DNA from 4 places in the Streptomyces sp. NPDC058579 genome. Region 3 is predicted to be linked to each of the others. Evidence: riboswitches for the same ligand, from Rfam matches in the RefSeq annotation. Region 3 holds a riboswitch; each other region holds the start of a gene.
What was found. Region 3 has a riboswitch for cyclic di-AMP ahead of ACFWRO_RS34095 (transglycosylase family protein). Riboswitches for the same ligand answer to the same signal wherever they lie in the genome.
Positions count from the first base shown of each region.

Region 1: it holds a riboswitch for cyclic di-AMP, as region 3 does, so the genes downstream of both, ACFWRO_RS03035 (M23 family metallopeptidase) here and ACFWRO_RS34095 (transglycosylase family protein) in region 3, are expected to answer to the same signal.
Region 2: it holds a riboswitch for cyclic di-AMP, as region 3 does, so the genes downstream of both, ACFWRO_RS08305 (M23 family metallopeptidase) here and ACFWRO_RS34095 (transglycosylase family protein) in region 3, are expected to answer to the same signal.
Region 4: it holds a riboswitch for cyclic di-AMP, as region 3 does, so the genes downstream of both, ACFWRO_RS04765 (peptidoglycan DD-metalloendopeptidase family protein) here and ACFWRO_RS34095 (transglycosylase family protein) in region 3, are expected to answer to the same signal.

Region 1 covers NZ_JBHXPI010000001.1:635,896-639,958, forward strand. The annotation lists gene ACFWRO_RS03030 (PP2C family protein-serine/threonine phosphatase) at 197-1,357, shown strand; cyclic di-AMP (ydaO/yuaA leader) riboswitch at 1,605-1,752, shown strand; gene ACFWRO_RS03035 (M23 family metallopeptidase) at 1,764-2,867, shown strand; gene ACFWRO_RS03040 (aldo/keto reductase) at 2,980-3,927, shown strand; gene ACFWRO_RS03045 (PrsW family intramembrane metalloprotease) at 3,937-4,063, opposite strand, start outside.
Region 2 covers NZ_JBHXPI010000004.1:291,045-295,107, forward strand. The annotation lists gene ACFWRO_RS08290 (GNAT family N-acetyltransferase) at 1-415, opposite strand, end outside; gene ACFWRO_RS08295 (HPr family phosphocarrier protein) at 592-873, shown strand; gene ACFWRO_RS08300 (GntR family transcriptional regulator) at 1,055-1,747, opposite strand; gene ACFWRO_RS08305 (M23 family metallopeptidase) at 1,922-2,707, opposite strand; cyclic di-AMP (ydaO/yuaA leader) riboswitch at 2,720-2,886, opposite strand; gene ACFWRO_RS08310 (M16 family metallopeptidase) at 3,098-4,063, opposite strand, start outside.
Region 3 covers NZ_JBHXPI010000057.1:8,266-12,328, forward strand. The annotation lists gene ACFWRO_RS34085 (cytochrome P450) at 1-6, shown strand, start outside; gene ACFWRO_RS34090 (transglycosylase family protein) at 121-1,143, shown strand; cyclic di-AMP (ydaO/yuaA leader) riboswitch at 1,364-1,583, shown strand; gene ACFWRO_RS34095 (transglycosylase family protein) at 1,587-2,270, shown strand; gene eno (phosphopyruvate hydratase) at 2,629-3,915, shown strand; gene ACFWRO_RS34105 (septum formation initiator family protein) at 4,033-4,063, shown strand, end outside.
Region 4 covers NZ_JBHXPI010000002.1:415,265-419,327, reverse strand. The annotation lists gene ACFWRO_RS04770 (SGNH/GDSL hydrolase family protein) at 1-607, opposite strand, end outside; gene ACFWRO_RS04765 (peptidoglycan DD-metalloendopeptidase family protein) at 785-1,759, opposite strand; cyclic di-AMP (ydaO/yuaA leader) riboswitch at 1,764-1,923, opposite strand; gene ACFWRO_RS04760 (tyrosine-protein phosphatase) at 2,318-3,130, shown strand; gene ACFWRO_RS04755 (DUF6126 family protein) at 3,147-3,302, opposite strand; gene ACFWRO_RS04750 (helix-turn-helix domain-containing protein) at 3,336-3,974, opposite strand.

The sequences.
Region 1 (4,063 bases), on a different contig from region 3:
CCCGCCACCCTGGGGAGGGCGCGGTACCGTCCGTCGCCGTGCCGTGTACGGACCGGGCAGGAGACCACAGGTGGGGCAGGGCCAGGGGCAGGGGCGGGAACGAGGGCCGGACCGGGGGCACGGGCGGGCGAAACGACAGGCGAACGGGCGGGCGAAGGGGCCGACACGACCGCCGCTGAACGGGCGGGCCCAGGGACTGGGGAACGGCTCGCGCAACGGCCTCTCCCCGCGCGCCCCGCGCCGGCGGGCCGAGCGGGCCCGGCGCTTCATCCGGGCCCTGCCGCCGCTGGTGATCCTCGGCGGGATCGTCTTCGACCTGGCCACCCCCGCCGCGTACACGGCCTCCCCGATGTTCTCCGCCGCCCCGCTCATCGCCGCCCCCTTCTTCTCCATGCTGACGACGCTGCTCACCGGCATCGCCGCCGTCCTCGCCGGCATCGGGCTGCACCTCTACAACGGCACCGCCAACGACATCCCCGCCCTCACCGAGACGCTGACCGTCGTCACCGTCTCCGCCCTCGCCCTGCTGATCAACCGGGTCGTGCGGCGCAGCGGCGAGCGGCTCGCCTCGGCGCGGGTGATCGCGGAGACCGCGCAGAAGGCCGTGCTGCCGACGCCCGCCGAGCGGATCGGCGGGCTCCAGGTCGCCGCCCGCTACGAGGCCGCGCAGGCGGACGCGTTCATCGGCGGGGACCTCTTTGCCGTTCAGGACACGCCGTTCGGGGTCCGCCTCGTGGTCGGGGACGTGCGCGGCAAGGGGCTCGACGCGGTCGAGGCGGTCGCCGTCGTGATCGGCGCCTTCCGCGAGGCGGCCGAGCAGGAGGCCTCCCTCGAGGGGGTCGCCCAGCGCCTTGAACGGGCGCTGGCTCGCGAGGGGACCCGCCGCTCCGGACTCGACGCCTTCGAGGGGTTCACCACGGCCGTCCTTGCTGAGATCCCGCGCGGGAACGGGCGGGTACGGGTCGTGAACCGGGGCCACCCCGAGCCGCTGCTGCTGTACGCGGACGGGGGCCTGACCCACCTGGAGCCGACCGAGCCCGCGCTGCCGCTCGGCATGGGCGAGCTGGCCGTCTGGCCGGACCGGGCCGACGAGGCCCCGTACCCGCCCGGCGCCACGCTGCTCCTCTACACCGACGGGCTCTCCGAGGCGCGCGATGCCTCGGGGGCCTTCTACGAACCGGCCGAGCGGCTCGCCGGGAGGATCTTCCCCGGGCCGGAGGAGCTGCTCGACGCGCTCGTCGACGACGTCCGCCGGTACACGGGCGGGGGCTCCACCGACGACATGGCGCTGCTCGCCGTGAGCCGGCCGGGAGCGGGGCAGCCGGAGCGGCGCCGGACGATGCCCGTGGTGCCGTGACGTACGCCCTGACGCACCCCTGACGTACGCCGTGACCTTGCGTAGTGGAGGCGTACCGCTCCGATAACAATTGACGAACCATCAGATTCGGGGTGGCGGCAAGACTCCGTACTGAAGCGGGCTCAAATCGGGCTGTACCAGCTCAATCTTGGGAATGATCAACAGGAACAGCTTGGAATCCGGCCCTCGTGTCTATTAACGTTCGATAACGCAGCGCGGTCGTCCCAGCCGTCGTAAGAGACGGCACCGCGCGCGTGCGCCGAATCCTGAAAGGGAACCGGGGAACCACTACTTGGGGTGAATCGGGCACCTTCGCACTCGTGCGGAACCGCCCGTAGGAGACCTTCCTGCTCCGAACCCGTCAGCTAACCCGGTAGGCGAGAAGGAAGGAAAGGAGCACGCCTCCGTGGCGTCCAACAGCCCTGCCCCCGACGGTCTTTCTGACGGGTTCAACGCGTTCGGTGCCCGTGGTGCCGCCGGGACGGACGACAACGCGACGACGTTGGGGGAGTGGAACCCGACCGAGGACTCCCTGCGCCAGCAGGCCCGTTCGGGTGGCCGCCACCGCGTCGTGAAGCAGCGCTCCGGCTTCGCCCGTTCCTCCACCGTCCTCGGCGTCGGCGTCATCGCGGCCGTCGGCGCGGGCGGCATGGCGACCGCCAAGGAGAAGCCCCCGGTCTCGATATCGCTGCCCGACCTGAACCTGCCGGACGCCTCCGAGCTGCCCGGTGTCGGCGAGCTCATCTCCGACGGCGGCGACGGCGCGGGCGGTTCGGACTCCGGTACGACCAACCCCCAGCCGCTCACGGCCACCCTCGCCCTGCCGGCCGACGGCGTCGAGAAGGCCGGAAGCGGCCAGTCCGCCTCCGCCTCGACCGCCGACGCCGGTGAGGCGCTGCGCGCCCGCATCCTGCAGCAGGCCGAGCAGCAGCAGGCCTCCGCCGACGCCGCCGAGAAGGCCGCGGCGGAGAAGGCCGCCGCCGAGAAGGCCGCCGTCGAGGCCGCGGCCAAGGCGGACAAGGCCGAGAAGGAAGCGGCCGCGGCGAAGAAGAAGGCCGAGGAGGAAGCGGCGGCGAAGGCCGAGGCGGAGCGCCTGGCGAAGCTCGCCGCGAGCTACTCGCTGCCCACGTCCTCGTACACGATCACCTCCACGTACGGCCAGTCCGGCTCCATGTGGTCCTCCGGCCAGCACACGGGCCTCGACTTCGCGGCGCCCACCGGCACGCCGGTCAAGGCCGTGCACGGCGGCACCATCAAGTCGGCCGGCTGGTCGGGCTCGTACGGCTACCGGATCGTCCTGGAGCTCGAGGACGGTACGGAGGTCTGGTACGCGCACCTGTCCTCGATGACGGCGAGCGTCGGCCAGACCGTGGGCACCGGCGACACGATCGGGCGCGTGGGCGCGACCGGCAACGTGACCGGCCCGCACCTCCACCTGGAGGTCCACACCCCGGGCGGCGCGGGCATCGACCCGGCGGCCTGGCTCGGAAGCAAGGGCCTCTCGGTCTAGGGACGTCCAAGGACCCCTCCCGAGGCCTTACGACTCCGGCAGTCCTGGCGGCACCCCCCCCACGTCAGGGCTGCCGGAATACCCGTACCGGGGGCGGTCGTTGTACCGTCCCATGACCTCACTGCGCCCTCTGGGCACTTCCGACCTGAACGTCTTCCCCCTCGCGCTCGGCGGCAACGTCTTCGGCTGGTCCTCCAGCGAGGAACAGTCCTTCGCGGTCCTGGACGCCTACACCGCCGCGGGCGGCAACTTCGTCGACACCGCCGACATGTACTCCGCGTGGGCCGAGGGCAACCAGGGCGGAGAGTCCGAGACGGTCATCGGCAAGTGGCTGGCCTCCCGCGGCAATCGCTCCGAGGTCGTCATCGCCACGAAGGTCGGCGCGCACCCCCGGTACAAGGGCCTCGCCGCGACCACGATCAAGGGCGCGGTCGAGGAGTCGCTGCGCCGGCTCGGGACCGACCACATCGACCTGTACTACTCGCACTTCGACGACCCGACCGTCCCGGTCGAGGAGATCGTCACAGCCCTCGACCAGCTGGTGAGGGAGGGCAAGGTGCGGGCCGTCGCCGCCTCCAACATCTCGCCCGAGCGGCTCCAGGCCTCCCTCGACTTCGCAGAGACCGAGGGCCTCGCCCGCTACGTCGCCCTGCAGCCGCACTACAACCTGCTCTCGCGCGACACGTACGAGGGTGAGCTCCTGGCCACCACCGAGCGGGCCGGGCTCGCCGCCGTCCCGTACTTCGCGCTGGCGTCCGGCTTCCTCACGGGCAAGTACCGCGCCGGGAAGACCGTCGACAGCGTCCGCGCCGAGGGCGCCGCCGAGCACGCGAAGACCGAGCGGGGCCGGCGGATCCTCGCCGCGCTCGACACCGTGGCCGAGGCGCACGGCGCGGAGCTCGCCACCGTCGCCCTGGCCTGGCTCGCCTCCCGCCCGACCGTCGTCGCCCCGATCGCCTCGGCCCGCACGGTCGAACAGCTCCCGGCCCTGGTGGCGGTGGCCGACCTCCACCTGACCGAGGCGGACCTCACGCTCCTGACGGAGGCGTCAGCCGCCTAGGCGGCTCTCCTAGCTCTGGTACGGGTTGTAGCCGCCGTAGTCCAGGTACTGCGGCGGCGCCCACACCCGGCCCGTCGCCCGCGCCGCGTAGGTGAGCGCGGGTGAGGCGACCGGCTTGCGCTGCCAGAGGTGGTGG
Region 2 (4,063 bases), on a different contig from region 3:
GTTCGAGCAGCGCGGAGGCCACGCCGCGCCCCTGGTGGGCGTCCTGGACGAGGAAGGCGACCTCCGCCTCGTCGGCGGGCGAGGAGGCGGGCATGCCGCGGTCGTCGATCCGGTCGTACCGCACGGTGGCGATGAACTCGCCGCCGACCGTGGCCGCGAGGCCCACCCGGTCCACGAAGTCGTGGTGGGTGAAGCGGTGCACGTCCTTGGCGGAGAGCCGGGGGTAGGGCGCGAAGAAGCGGTAGTACTTCGACTCGTCGGAGACCTGCTCGTAGAAGCTGACCAGCCGGTCGGCGTCGTCGGCGGTGATGGGCCTGATGCGCGCGGTGCCGCCGTCGCGGAGGACGACGTCCGCTTCCCAGTGGTCGGGGTACTCGTGTTCCGCTTGCTCCGGCCGTTCCGACGCGCTCTGCATGGGCCAAGCGTACGGCCGGGGTACGACACGGGCACCGGTCGCGCGGCACGTGTGCGCCATGCAAGGTAAGGAGGACCGAACGGCCCCCCGGCGGGGGCCGAAGGTCGGCGACGAGCACCCCGCGACCCGTGAGAGACTGGTCTAGACAACCCGCTTGAGACTTGAAGGGCAACACCATGGCTGAGCGCCGCGTCAACGTCGGTTGGGCCGAGGGCCTGCACGCCCGCCCCGCCTCCATCTTCGTCCGTGCCGCCACGGCCTCCGGCGTCCCCGTGACGATCGCCAAGGCCGATGGCAACCCGGTGAACGCCGCGTCGATGCTCGCGGTGCTCGGTCTGGGTGCGCAGGGCGGCGAGGAGATCGTGCTCGCTTCGGACTCCGAAGGCGCCGAGGCCGCGCTCGACCGTCTGGCGAAGCTGGTTGCCGAGGGTCTCGAGGAGCTCCCCGAGACCGTCTGACGGATCTCCGGCCGGACGGACGTCCGGGCCGAATTCGCGGGAAGCCGCACACGCCGAAATGACGGCGGGTGCGGCTTCTTTCTTTTCCTGATTCCGGGCCGCTCCGCGTCGCGATTCCAGCATTCCGGGCAGCACGAAGAAAGCCCCCGAGAATTCCCGCTCTTTGTATACGGCCCGCTCGTTAATTCCGGCCGCTCGCGGTGTTGACGACATGTTGCGAAGTCCTCACACGCCCGCGCGGCGGACGGTCGGGGCGCTTCAGCCGGTGCAGCAGCAGAGAGCGCTCGGCGTGCAGCGCGGTCAGGGCGCGGGCCCGTTCGGCGTCGCCGCGCGCCACCGCGTCCACGATCGCCCCGTGCTCCGCCCACGCCTCGACCGGCTGGGCGGGGGCCTCGACCGCGTACATCCAGGCGATCTTGTGCCGCAGCTGGGTGAGCAGGGCGGTGAGCGCCGGGCTGCCCGAGGCCTGCGCCAGGGTCTCGTGGAACCAGCCGCCGAGCGAGCGCAGATCGTCCCCCTGTCCGCGCCTGGCCCGCTCCTGCCCCAGTCTGACCAGGCCGCGCAGCACCTTGAGGTGCGCGTCGGTACGGCGCTGCGCGGCCCGGGCGGCGCCGAGCGGTTCAAGCAGCGAGCGCATGTCCAGGAGGTCGGCCGCCTCCTGCTCGGTGGGCTCGGCCACCTGCGCGCCCGCGTGCCGGCGGGTGATCACGAAGCCCTCGGACTCCAGGGTGCGCAGCGCCTCGCGGACCGGGACGCGGGAGACTCCGTATCGGCGGGCCAGCTGCTCCTCGGTCAGCCGGCCGCCGCGCTCGAAGACGCCGGTGACGATGTCGTCCCGGATCGCCGTGCACACCGAGTGCGCGGGAATGCGCATGATCGACCTCCGCCTTAATACGCGCGAAACCGGTTGTCCGGTGACTCTATTGCAGCGGGGCGGCATTTCCGACGGGTCCTCGTTAACCATGGATATCTTTTGGTCAGCGATGGGTCAGCGAAAAGCCCCGGCTCAGTACGAGCCGGGGCTTTTCTGACGTGCGCGGCCGGTCGGTCAGACGTTCACGCCGCGGGCGCGGAGGTACGCGACCGGGTTGATGTCGGAGCCGTACTCGGCGGTGGTGCGGGCCTCGAAGTGGAGGTGCGGGCCGGTCGAGTTGCCGGTCGACCCCGAGATCCCTATCTGCCGGCCCGGAGTGACGGACTGGCCGACGGAGACACTGATGGCCGAGAGGTGCCCGTACTGGGTGTACGTGCCGTCGTTCATCCGGATGACGATGTTGTTGCCGTACGCGCCGCCCCAGCCGGCCTCGACGACGGTGCCGGAGCCGACGGAGACGACCTTGGTGCCGTAGGCGGCGTGGAAGTCGACGCCGGAGTGGCTGCCGGAGGACCAGAGGGAGCCGCCGGCCTGGTAGCCGGTGGAGACGTACGAGCCGGCCACGGGGGACTGGAAGGAGTTCAGGCGCTTGCGCTCGGCCTCGCGGGCGGCGCGCTCCTTGGCGGCGCGGACCTCCTTGGCGCGGGCCTCCGCCTTGCGCTTGGCCTCCGCCTTGGCGCGGGCCTCGGCGACGCGCTTCGCCTCGGCCTCGGCGGCCTCGCGCTCCTGCGCGGCGGCCTGGGCGTCGATCTTGTCGGCGAGGGCGTTGTCGGCGACGACGACCTGGGTCAGGCCGGTGTCCTCCAGGGAGGGGGCGTCCGTGTCGACGGCGAGCGCCGGGGAGGCGAGGGTGCCGATGACGCCGGCGGTGGCGAGGGTCGCGACGCCGGCGACGCCCGCGCTGCGGCGCGCCAGACGGCTCGGACCACGATGCTTCCCGGTGGCACGGGTGAACGCCATGTAGTGGCTGATCCTTTCCTTCCTTCTCGCCTACCGGGTTAGCTGACGGGTTCGGAGCAGGAAGGTCTCCTACGGGCCCCTCCGCACGGATGCGAAGGCGTCCGATTCACCCCAGGGACTTCGTGTGGGTCCCCGGCTCCCCAGGCTCGCGCCTGACGGGGACTCGGCGATGACTGTCCGATGCCGCGGGTGCGGCGGGTGCAACTGGCGAACAGCCGGACCGACGCTATGCGGATCGTCTTTCAATCACCAAACAGACACGCCTGTTTGTAAGACATGCCACAGGGCATACAACCACGCTATACATCAATACGGACAAAGCGGAGGACCCTGACGTAACGTGACGTCAGGGTCCTCCGGACACTCCGCCGCAGCAGCGGCGCGGCTCAATCAGCCGGTGACGACGGTGACTTCGCCGATGCCGAGGGCCCGCACCGGCTCCTCGATCTCGGCCGCGTCACCCACGAGCACGGTGACGAGCCGGTCCACCGGGAAGGCGTTGACGACGGCCGCCGTCGCCTCGACCGTGCCGGTCTCGACCAGGCGCGCGTACAACTGCGCCTGGAAGTCGTCCGGGAGGTGCTGCTCGACCTGGTCGGCGAGCGTCGCCGCGACGGAGGCGGCGGTCTCGTACTTGAGCGGCGCCACGCCCACCAGGTTCTGCACGGCCACGTCGCGCTCGGCGTCCGTCAGACCCTCGGCCGCGAGGGTGCGCAGCACCTTCCACAGGTCGTCAAGTGCCGGGCCGGTGTTGGGGGTGTCCACGGAGCCGCTGATGGCGAGCATCGAGGCACCGTTGCCCGCGCCGTCGGAGCGCAGGACCTGACCGAAGGCCCGGACACCGTAGGTGTAGCCCTTCTCCTCGCGCAGGACGCGGTCCAGGCGGGAGGTGAGCGTGCCGCCGAGGCAGTACGTGCCGAGGACCTGGGCGGGCCAGACGCGGTCGTGCCGGTCGGCGCCCACGCGGCCGATCAGCAACTGGGTCTGGACGGCGCCCGGCCGGTCGACGATGACCACACGGCCGGCGTCGTCGGCCGTGATCGGAGGCATGGGCCGGGACTCCGCGCTGTTCCCCGTCCAGGCGCCCAGCGACTCGGCGAGGACCTTGTCCAGGTCCACGTCGGTCAGGTCGCCGACGACCACGGCGGTCGCCGTGGACGGCCGGAGGTGGGTCTGGAAGAAGGCGCGGACGGCGGCGGCGTCGATGGCCGCCACCGTCTCCTCGGTGCCCTGGCGCGGCCGGGACATGCGGGACTCGGCCGGGAAGAGCTCCTTGGAGAGCTGCTTGGCCGCCCGGCGGGCCGGGTTGGCCGTCTCGTGCGGAATCTCGTCGAGACGGTTGCGCACCAGACGCTC
Region 3 (4,063 bases):
AACTGACAGTCCGTCAAGACTGTGACTTTTACGTGATCTCCGCTGCATCGACTTGTGACTGACGTTCGAATGCGGCTACGTTCACCGTCACCTCAGCAGTCACGCGAAAGGCAGCTCCGCATGCGCTCCGGGAACGGACGACACCGCAGACCCCGCCAGGCCCCCGCCATCGTCGTCGCCGCAGGCGTGACGGGATCGGCCCTCGCGTTGCCCCTCCTGGCGGCGGGCTCCGCGTCCGCCGCCGACGCCGCCACCTGGGACCGGGTCGCGGAGTGCTCCTCGGGGGGCCAGTGGAGCGCACACTTCGGCAACGGGCTCTACGGCGGACTGCAGTTCACGCAGGAGAGCTGGGAGCGTCACGGCGGTCTGTCGTACGCGACGAGCGCGGACCTCGCCAGCCGCGCCCAGCAGATCGCGGTGGCCGAAAGGGCCCTTGCCGCGGGTGACACCCAGTGGGCCACCTGCGCGCCGATCGCCGGCCTCACCAACGACGGCGCCGCGCCCGACGTCGACCCGGGCCCGGTCGTCGAGCCGTCCGAGCCCACCGGACCGCGCCCCGAGTCCAACCGCACCGCCGGCCTCCCGGACGGCTCCTCGAAGGGTCAGGGGCCCTCCACCCCCTCCGCCCCTTCCAACGAGGTCTCCACGCCGTCCACGGCCACCCCCGAGACCTCCACCACGCCCGAGACGTCCACCACGCCGACGACGCCCGAGACGTCCACCACGCCGACCACCCCGTCCGCGCCGGGTACCGGCAAGCACCGGGGCGACGCGGCACCGGACGAGACGGGCAATACGGACAAGGATCGCGAAACGGGCCGTCACGCCTCGCCGTCTGACGCGCCGACGGCGGATGGTTCGACCGAGGAGCGTGCGAACCGGGGCAGTAAGGGCAGCGAGGGCGACACGGACAAAACGCCCTCTCAGGGCATCGCTGACACTATCGGTGAATACACCGTCAAGCCCGGCGACAACCTCACCGAGATCGCCCAGCGGAACGAACTCCCCGGCGGCTGGGGCGCCCTCTACGACGCCAACCGCTCGACCGTGGGTGGCGACCCGGACCTCATCCTCCCTGGCCAGAGCCTCGATCTGACGCTCGGGACGCCTGCGGACAAGACCGGCGAAGCGGACGCGAAGTAGGGGCGGTTCGGGGCTGAATGTCCGGTTCTGCGCAAGTGAGACATGGGTCTCTTCGCCTCAACTGGCGTGTCTCGTCCGTGAACTCCCCTTCCGTCACCTCTCACCTGCGTAAACACCCTTCGTCCCGAGGCAAGTAGGGGCGTTTTGTCCCCCATGGACGTCTTTGAACTTCCCCCGGGTCTGTGTCTACGGTCATGACCGCTCGCCACCGCGGGCCCCGTCGACCGAAACGCCGAATCCTGCCGTCGGCCGATGGGAACAGTCGTCGCGTAAGCGCCGTAGGCAGGAGCGGGGGACCCAAGGTAAGTGCCGTCCCCGGCCGTTGAGACAGACGGCCGAAGGAACGGCTTGGGGTGAAGCCGCGCGCTAGGTCGCGCGGCCGGGCAACTCACATGGCCCGAACCCGACAGCTCACCTCGTAGGCGTCGGTGAGGAGAAGTCCCATGCTGTTTTCTGCCAAGGGCAAACACCGTCGTCCCTCCAAGGCCACCCGCGCCGTCGCCCTCGCCGGTGTCGCCGGTGTCGCCGTCGCCGCCCCCCTGATGGGCGCCGGCGCCGCCTCGGCCGCCACCGTCTCCGAGTGGGACAAGGTCGCCCAGTGCGAGTCCGGTGGCAACTGGTCCATCAACACCGGCAACGGCTACTACGGTGGCCTGCAGTTCTCGAACTCCACGTGGGCCGCCTTCGGTGGCACCGCGTACGCCGCCAGCGCCGACCAGGCCTCCAAGTCGCAGCAGATTGCGATCGCCGAGAAGGTCCTGGCCGGTCAGGGCAAGGGCGCCTGGCCGAGCTGTGGCGTCGGCCTCTCGTCCGCCTCCCCCGGCACCGTCGCGGAGAGCGCGCCGAAGCAGGAGCGTCAGGCCGAGCAGCCGACGACCCGCAGCGAGCAGCGGACCGCCCCGAAGGCGGCGCCCAAGGCCGAGGCCAAGAAGACCGTCACCACCCCGACCGGCAAGAAGGTCAAGAAGGGCGACGGCGAGTACAAGGTCGTCTCCGGCGACACCCTGAGCACGATCGCCGCCGCCCACGACGTCAAGGGCGGCTGGGCGAAGCTCTTCGAGCTCAACAAGGACGTCGTCGAGGACGCCGACCTGATCTACCCGGGCCAGCAGCTTCACCTGAAGTGAGCCCGACGGCTCGCGTGAGTCCGGCGGCTCACGCGAGTCCTACGACCCTCCCGCGGTGACCACCCCGGTCCGGAGCGTTTCTTCCCCCGTGCGCTCCGGGCCGGGGTTCCGCGCTGTCCGGGGCCGGTCGCGCGACCTGTCCGGGGCCTGTTCGTACGAGCCCATCGCTCGACCCGCGCGGTTACCGCCGAGTAGTTCTGAGGCCCTTTGGCCCGAGATGCATGCCCTTGGGTCCTTTTTCGTCCCAGGGGGCGGGCGCCCGGCTGGCTGGAGCCCGCGAGCCGGATAGGCTCTTGTCGCAAGGCCAAAGCGACCCTGCACCGCATGCGTCACATCTAGCGTCACATCCCAGAAGGAGATGCTCGTGCCGTCCATCGACGTCGTCGTAGCCCGGGAAATCCTGGACTCCCGAGGCAACCCCACGGTCGAGGTCGAGGTAGGCCTCGACGACGGCAGCACCGGCCGTGCTGCCGTTCCGTCCGGTGCCTCCACCGGTGCGTTCGAGGCCATTGAGCTCCGTGACGGAGACAAGAACCGCTACCAGGGCAAGGGCGTCGAGAAGGCCGTCCTCGCCGTGATCGAGCAGATCGGCCCGGAGCTCGTCGGCTACGACGCCACCGAGCAGCGCCTCATCGACCAGGCCATGTTCGACCTGGACGCCACGGACAACAAGGCCTCCCTCGGCGCCAACGCCATCCTCGGCGTCTCCCTCGCCGTCGCGCACGCCGCGTCCGAGGCCTCCGACCTCCCGCTCTTCCGCTACCTCGGCGGCCCGAACGCGCACCTGCTGCCCGTTCCGATGATGAACATCCTGAACGGCGGCTCGCACGCCGACTCCAACGTGGACATCCAGGAGTTCATGATCGCGCCGATCGGCGCGGAGTCCTTCTCCGAGGCCCTGCGCTGGGGCACGGAGGTCTACCACACCCTCAAGTCCGTCCTGAAGACCAAGGGCCTGTCCACCGGCCTCGGCGACGAGGGCGGCTTCGCCCCGAACCTGGACTCCAACCGTGAGGCGCTCGACCTCATCCTGGAGGCCATCAAGCAGGCCGGCTACGTCCCGGGCAAGGACATCGCGCTCGCGCTCGACGTCGCCGCGTCCGAGTTCTACAAGGACGGCTCGTACGCGTTCGAGGGCAAGACCCGCTCGGCCGCCGAGATGACCGAGTACTACGAGGAGCTCGTCGCCGCGTACCCGCTGGTCTCCATCGAGGACCCGCTGTTCGAGGACGACTGGGCCGGCTGGAAGGTCCTCACCGACAAGCTGGGCGCCAAGGTCCAGATCGTCGGCGACGACCTGTTCGTCACCAACCCGGAGCGCCTGGCCCGCGGCATCGAGGACGGCGCCGCCAACGCGCTGCTCGTCAAGGTCAACCAGATCGGTTCGCTGACCGAGACCCTGGACGCCGTCGAGCTGGCCCAGCGCAGCGGCTTCAAGTGCATGATGTCGCACCGCTCCGGCGAGACCGAGGACGTCACCATCGCCGACCTCGCCGTCGCCACCAACTGCGGCCAGATCAAGACCGGCGCCCCGGCCCGCTCCGAGCGCGTCGCCAAGTACAACCAGCTCCTGCGCATCGAGGAGATCCTCGACGACGCGGCCGTCTACGCCGGCCGCAGCGCGTTCCCGCGCTTCAAGGGCTGACAAGAGGCTGACACGGGGCCCTCGCCAGGGCCCCGCATCACCCTCGGTTACGGACGTCCCCGCACCCGGTCCCGTACCGTGTGCGGGGACGTCCGTTCGTAAAGGGGAGGCGCGCACATGGCCCGGGACCGGTTCTCGACCGCGACCA
Region 4 (4,063 bases), on a different contig from region 3:
CGAGGACCTGGGCGGCGCGCAGCGCGACCCGGGTGTGCCCCTCCGGCGAGAGGTGCAGCCGGTCGCCGTCCCAGGCCCGCCTGTCCTGAACGGACTTGAGCGACCACAGGTCGAGGACCGGGCAGTCGTAGCGGTCCGCGATGGACCGGACGTGGGCGGTGTACGTCGCGATCTTGCCGCGCAGGTGCCGCAGCACGGGTACGTCGCGGGTGTCGAAGCCGGTCGTCACCATCACCGTGCCGACGGCCGACGTCAGGTCGGCGACGGCGCGCTCGAAGCGCTCGGCGACGTCGTCCGGGTCGGTGCCGGGCCGGATGATGTCGTTGCCGCCCGCGCAGAAACTCACCAGGTCGGGGGCGAGTTCCCTGGCCCTCGGAACCTGCTCCGCGACGATCTGGTCGAGGAGCCGGCCTCGGACGGCCAGATTGGCGTAACGGAACGCGTCGTGCTCCGGCAATTGGTCGGCGAGAAGTACCGCGAAACGGTCCGCCCAGCCGACGTACTGCCCGTCCGGCCCGGGATCTCCCACGCCCTCGGTGAAGCTGTCCCCGATCGCCGCGTACGACCCGAATGCCTTCATGTCTCTTGATCTCGAATCGTCTGCCACGGGAGTTCATCTTTCCCTTACACATGTGACCTACGCGACCGTAAGGAGGGGTTGACGCCGGGTGAGATACGCCACCGGTCAAGATTCCACAAAGCCGGAATACGCCGCAGGGGCCCGGCACACCGAAGTGCCGGGCCCCTGTGGGGTGCTGCGGATGACGCGGGTGACGCGGAGGCGTCAGATGCCGACGCCGTGCTGGCGCAGGTACGCCAGCGGGTCGATGTCCGAGCCGTAGCTCGGGCCGGTGCGGATCTCGAAGTGCAGGTGCGGGCCGCTGGAGTTGCCGGTCGAGCCGGAGAGGCCAATCTGCTGGCCGCCCGTGACGGTCTGGCCGGCCGAGACGGAGAGCGAGGAGAGGTGGGCGTACTGGGAGTACGTGCCGTCGGCGTGCTGGATGACGACCTCGTTGCCGTACGAGCCGCTCCAGCCGGCCGAGTGGACGGTGCCCGCGCCGACGGCCTTCACCGAGGTGCCGGAGGAGGCGATGAAGTCGACACCGGTGTGGTAGCCGGAGGACCACATCGAGCCGGAGGCACGGTACGGGGTGGAGATGCCACCGCCGACCGGAGCGACCCAGCCGGAGGAGGAGGCCTGCGCGGGGGCGGAGTCCTGGGTGGAGGTGGCCGCGGTGCGCTCGGAGGAGCGGGAGGCGCGCGACTCGCTCGTGTCGGAGGACGAGGACTTCTTCTCGGCCTTCGGGGCGGCCTTGGGCGCGGCCTTCGGGGCAGCCTTGGGGGCCGCGGCCTTCGGGGCGGCCGTCGACTTGGCGCCGAGGGTGAGCTTCATGCCGGGCAGGATCAGCGACGGGTTCTCGCCGACGACCTGGCGGTTGTCGGCGTAGAGCTTCTGCCAGCCACCGTTGAGGTCGTGCTCGGCGGCGATCTTCGACAGGTAGTCGCCGCGGACGACGGAGTACGTCTTCGGCTTCGCCGCGGGGGCGGCGGCCGGAGCGGCCGGGGCCTTCGCGGGAGTGACGGCGACGGCGGTGACGGCCTTCTCGGGCGTCACGGTCGGAGCGGCCTTCTCGGCGGCGTGGGCTCCGGTCGCGCCGAGCAGCGGGAGGGCGACGACTGCGCCACCGGTGCCGGCGGCGACGAATCCGCGCGTGATCGGGTTGACCTTGGGACGGCGATGCTTACCCTTCGCGGGCATGGCGAATTCCTCTCCGTCGCCTGCGAGGTGAGCTGTCGGGTTCGGACTGGAGATGTCCGGCCGCGTTCTCACGCGGCTTAACCCCAAGCCGTCCGGTCAGACCGGTGCGGCGTACTTACCTGGGTCCCCCGCTCCTGCCGTACGTGGATGGGTGCGGATTCGATTCCGGGCGGTGGCAGGATTCGGCGGTCCGACCGGATTGAGCGTGACGCTAGACGAGCGGGGTCGAGCCGAACAAGCCGCCCGATTCCACGCGCATTCAGCGGCGTGATATTCGTACCGAATTCCGGTCACCCTCCGTGGATGACGGAGGATCGATTTCCTTTTCCGGCCAGGGAATTGGTCCGGACGATCAGGCACGGTCCGTCACCTTTGAGACGCTGCTCACGCCCCGAATCCCATCTCCCCTGCAACCAGGGCGCGTTATACCGAAGGGTTTAATTCGGACAGAACGCCCATTCCCTTACCCAGGGGTGCGCACAGCCCTCGACACCCGGGATGATTGCCCCAGGAATCGATCAGGAACCGATCGCGATCCGTCTACCTTCAGGAGCACTCGTGACGCAGCAGCTGCCCCAGGTCCCGTCGACCGAACCCGAGCTCACCGGGGTACGCAACTTCCGCGATGTGGGCGGACTGCCGACCGTGGACGGTGGTGCGGTGCGCTTCGGACGCCTCTTCCGCAGCGGCCACCTGGCCCACGCCACCGAGGAGGACGCGGCGTTCCTCTCCACCCTCGGGCTGCACACGATCTTCGACTTCCGCAATCAGGCCGACGTCAAGATCGAGGGCCCGGACGTCGACCTGCCCGGTGTACGGAATGTGAACATACCGCTCAACGACCCGGCCGACGGCAAGGAGTTCTGGAAGCTCGTCCGCTCCGGCGAGCTGGAGCAGCTCCGCGAGATCCTCGGGGACGGCAAGGCGGCGACCCGAATGTCCGATTCGTACCGGCAGATGATCGTCGAGCGGACGGCGGAGCACAGCCGCATCCTGCACGCGCTCGCCGAGGACAGCGTCCCGGCGCTCATGCACTGCGCGGCCGGCAAGGACCGGGCCGGCCTCTCGATCGCCATCTCGCTGCTCGCGGTGGGCGTCGAGCGCGAGGCGATCGAGGCCGACTACGTGAAGTCGAACGACCCGCACCGCCGCTACAAGGTGCGCCGCGCCTCCTCCGCCTCGGACGCGATGGCGCCCGAGGTGATGGAGCTGATCAGCCCGCTGTTCGACGCGCGGGTGGAGTACCTGCGGGCCGCGTTCGAGACGATGGAGCAGACCTGGGGGACGGCCGAGAACTACCTCACCGACGGCCTGAAGCTCAGCCCGGAGACCCGTGCGCGGCTGCGCGAGCGGCTCGTCGTCGAGGCGTGACCGCACCTGCCGCGTGTCACTGGTTCTGCGCGCCCAGGGCGAACAGCAGATAGAGGAACCCGGCGAAGAGGTGCCCGGCCACGAGGTACGCGAAGAGCCGGAGGACCAGCCCCTTGGGGAACTTGCCGTTCTCGCGCTCCTCGCCGGTGACCGGCTTGAACTTCTCGGACATATCGGTCCTTTCCATATCAGGCCTTCGAAGGGCTCAGCGCAGGTGCGGCGCGCCGTCGCCGAGGCACAGCTCGGCGGCGGGGCTCTGCATCAGCGTGTGGACGAAGAGCAGCTCGGCCCCGCCGCGCCCGGCGGCGCCGATCCGGTGCGGGGTGAGCGAGTCGAAGTGCGCGCTGTCCCCGGGGTCCAGGACATGGACGGCGTCGCCGAGCGCGAGGCGCACCTGGCCGTCGAGGACGTACAGCCACTCCTCGCCGGGATGGACGCGCACGATGTCGGCCCGGGTGGCGTACGGCACGTGGACGCGGAGCGCCTGCAGGGCGCGGCCCGGCCCCCCGGCCTGGCGGTAGGTCCAGCCGTCGGCCTCGACGGGCTCGGACCGGCCGGCCCGGACGATCGGATCACGCTCGGCCGGAACCTCGCCCAGGAGCGCGGAGACCGTCGTACCGTAGATACGGGCCAGGGCCAGCAGCATCGGGAGCGAGGGCTGGCGGTGGCCCGTCTCGAGTCGGGAGAGATGGGCCGGGGAGAGCCCGGCCCGCTGCGCGGCGGCCTCCAGGGTCAGCCCGCGGCGCCGGCGCAGTCCTCGCAGCTGCGGCGCGACGTCCGGCAGGACGGCGGTCGCCTCCGCTGCGGCTGGGTCCGGGGACGGCTCTCCGGGGAGGTGCTCCATGCCTCCATTCCGCCAGTTTTTTTCCTCTGAGGCAAATTTCTTGCCCCAGAGGCAAAGAGACTCGGCAAGAGTCGAGAAGCAGGGCCAGC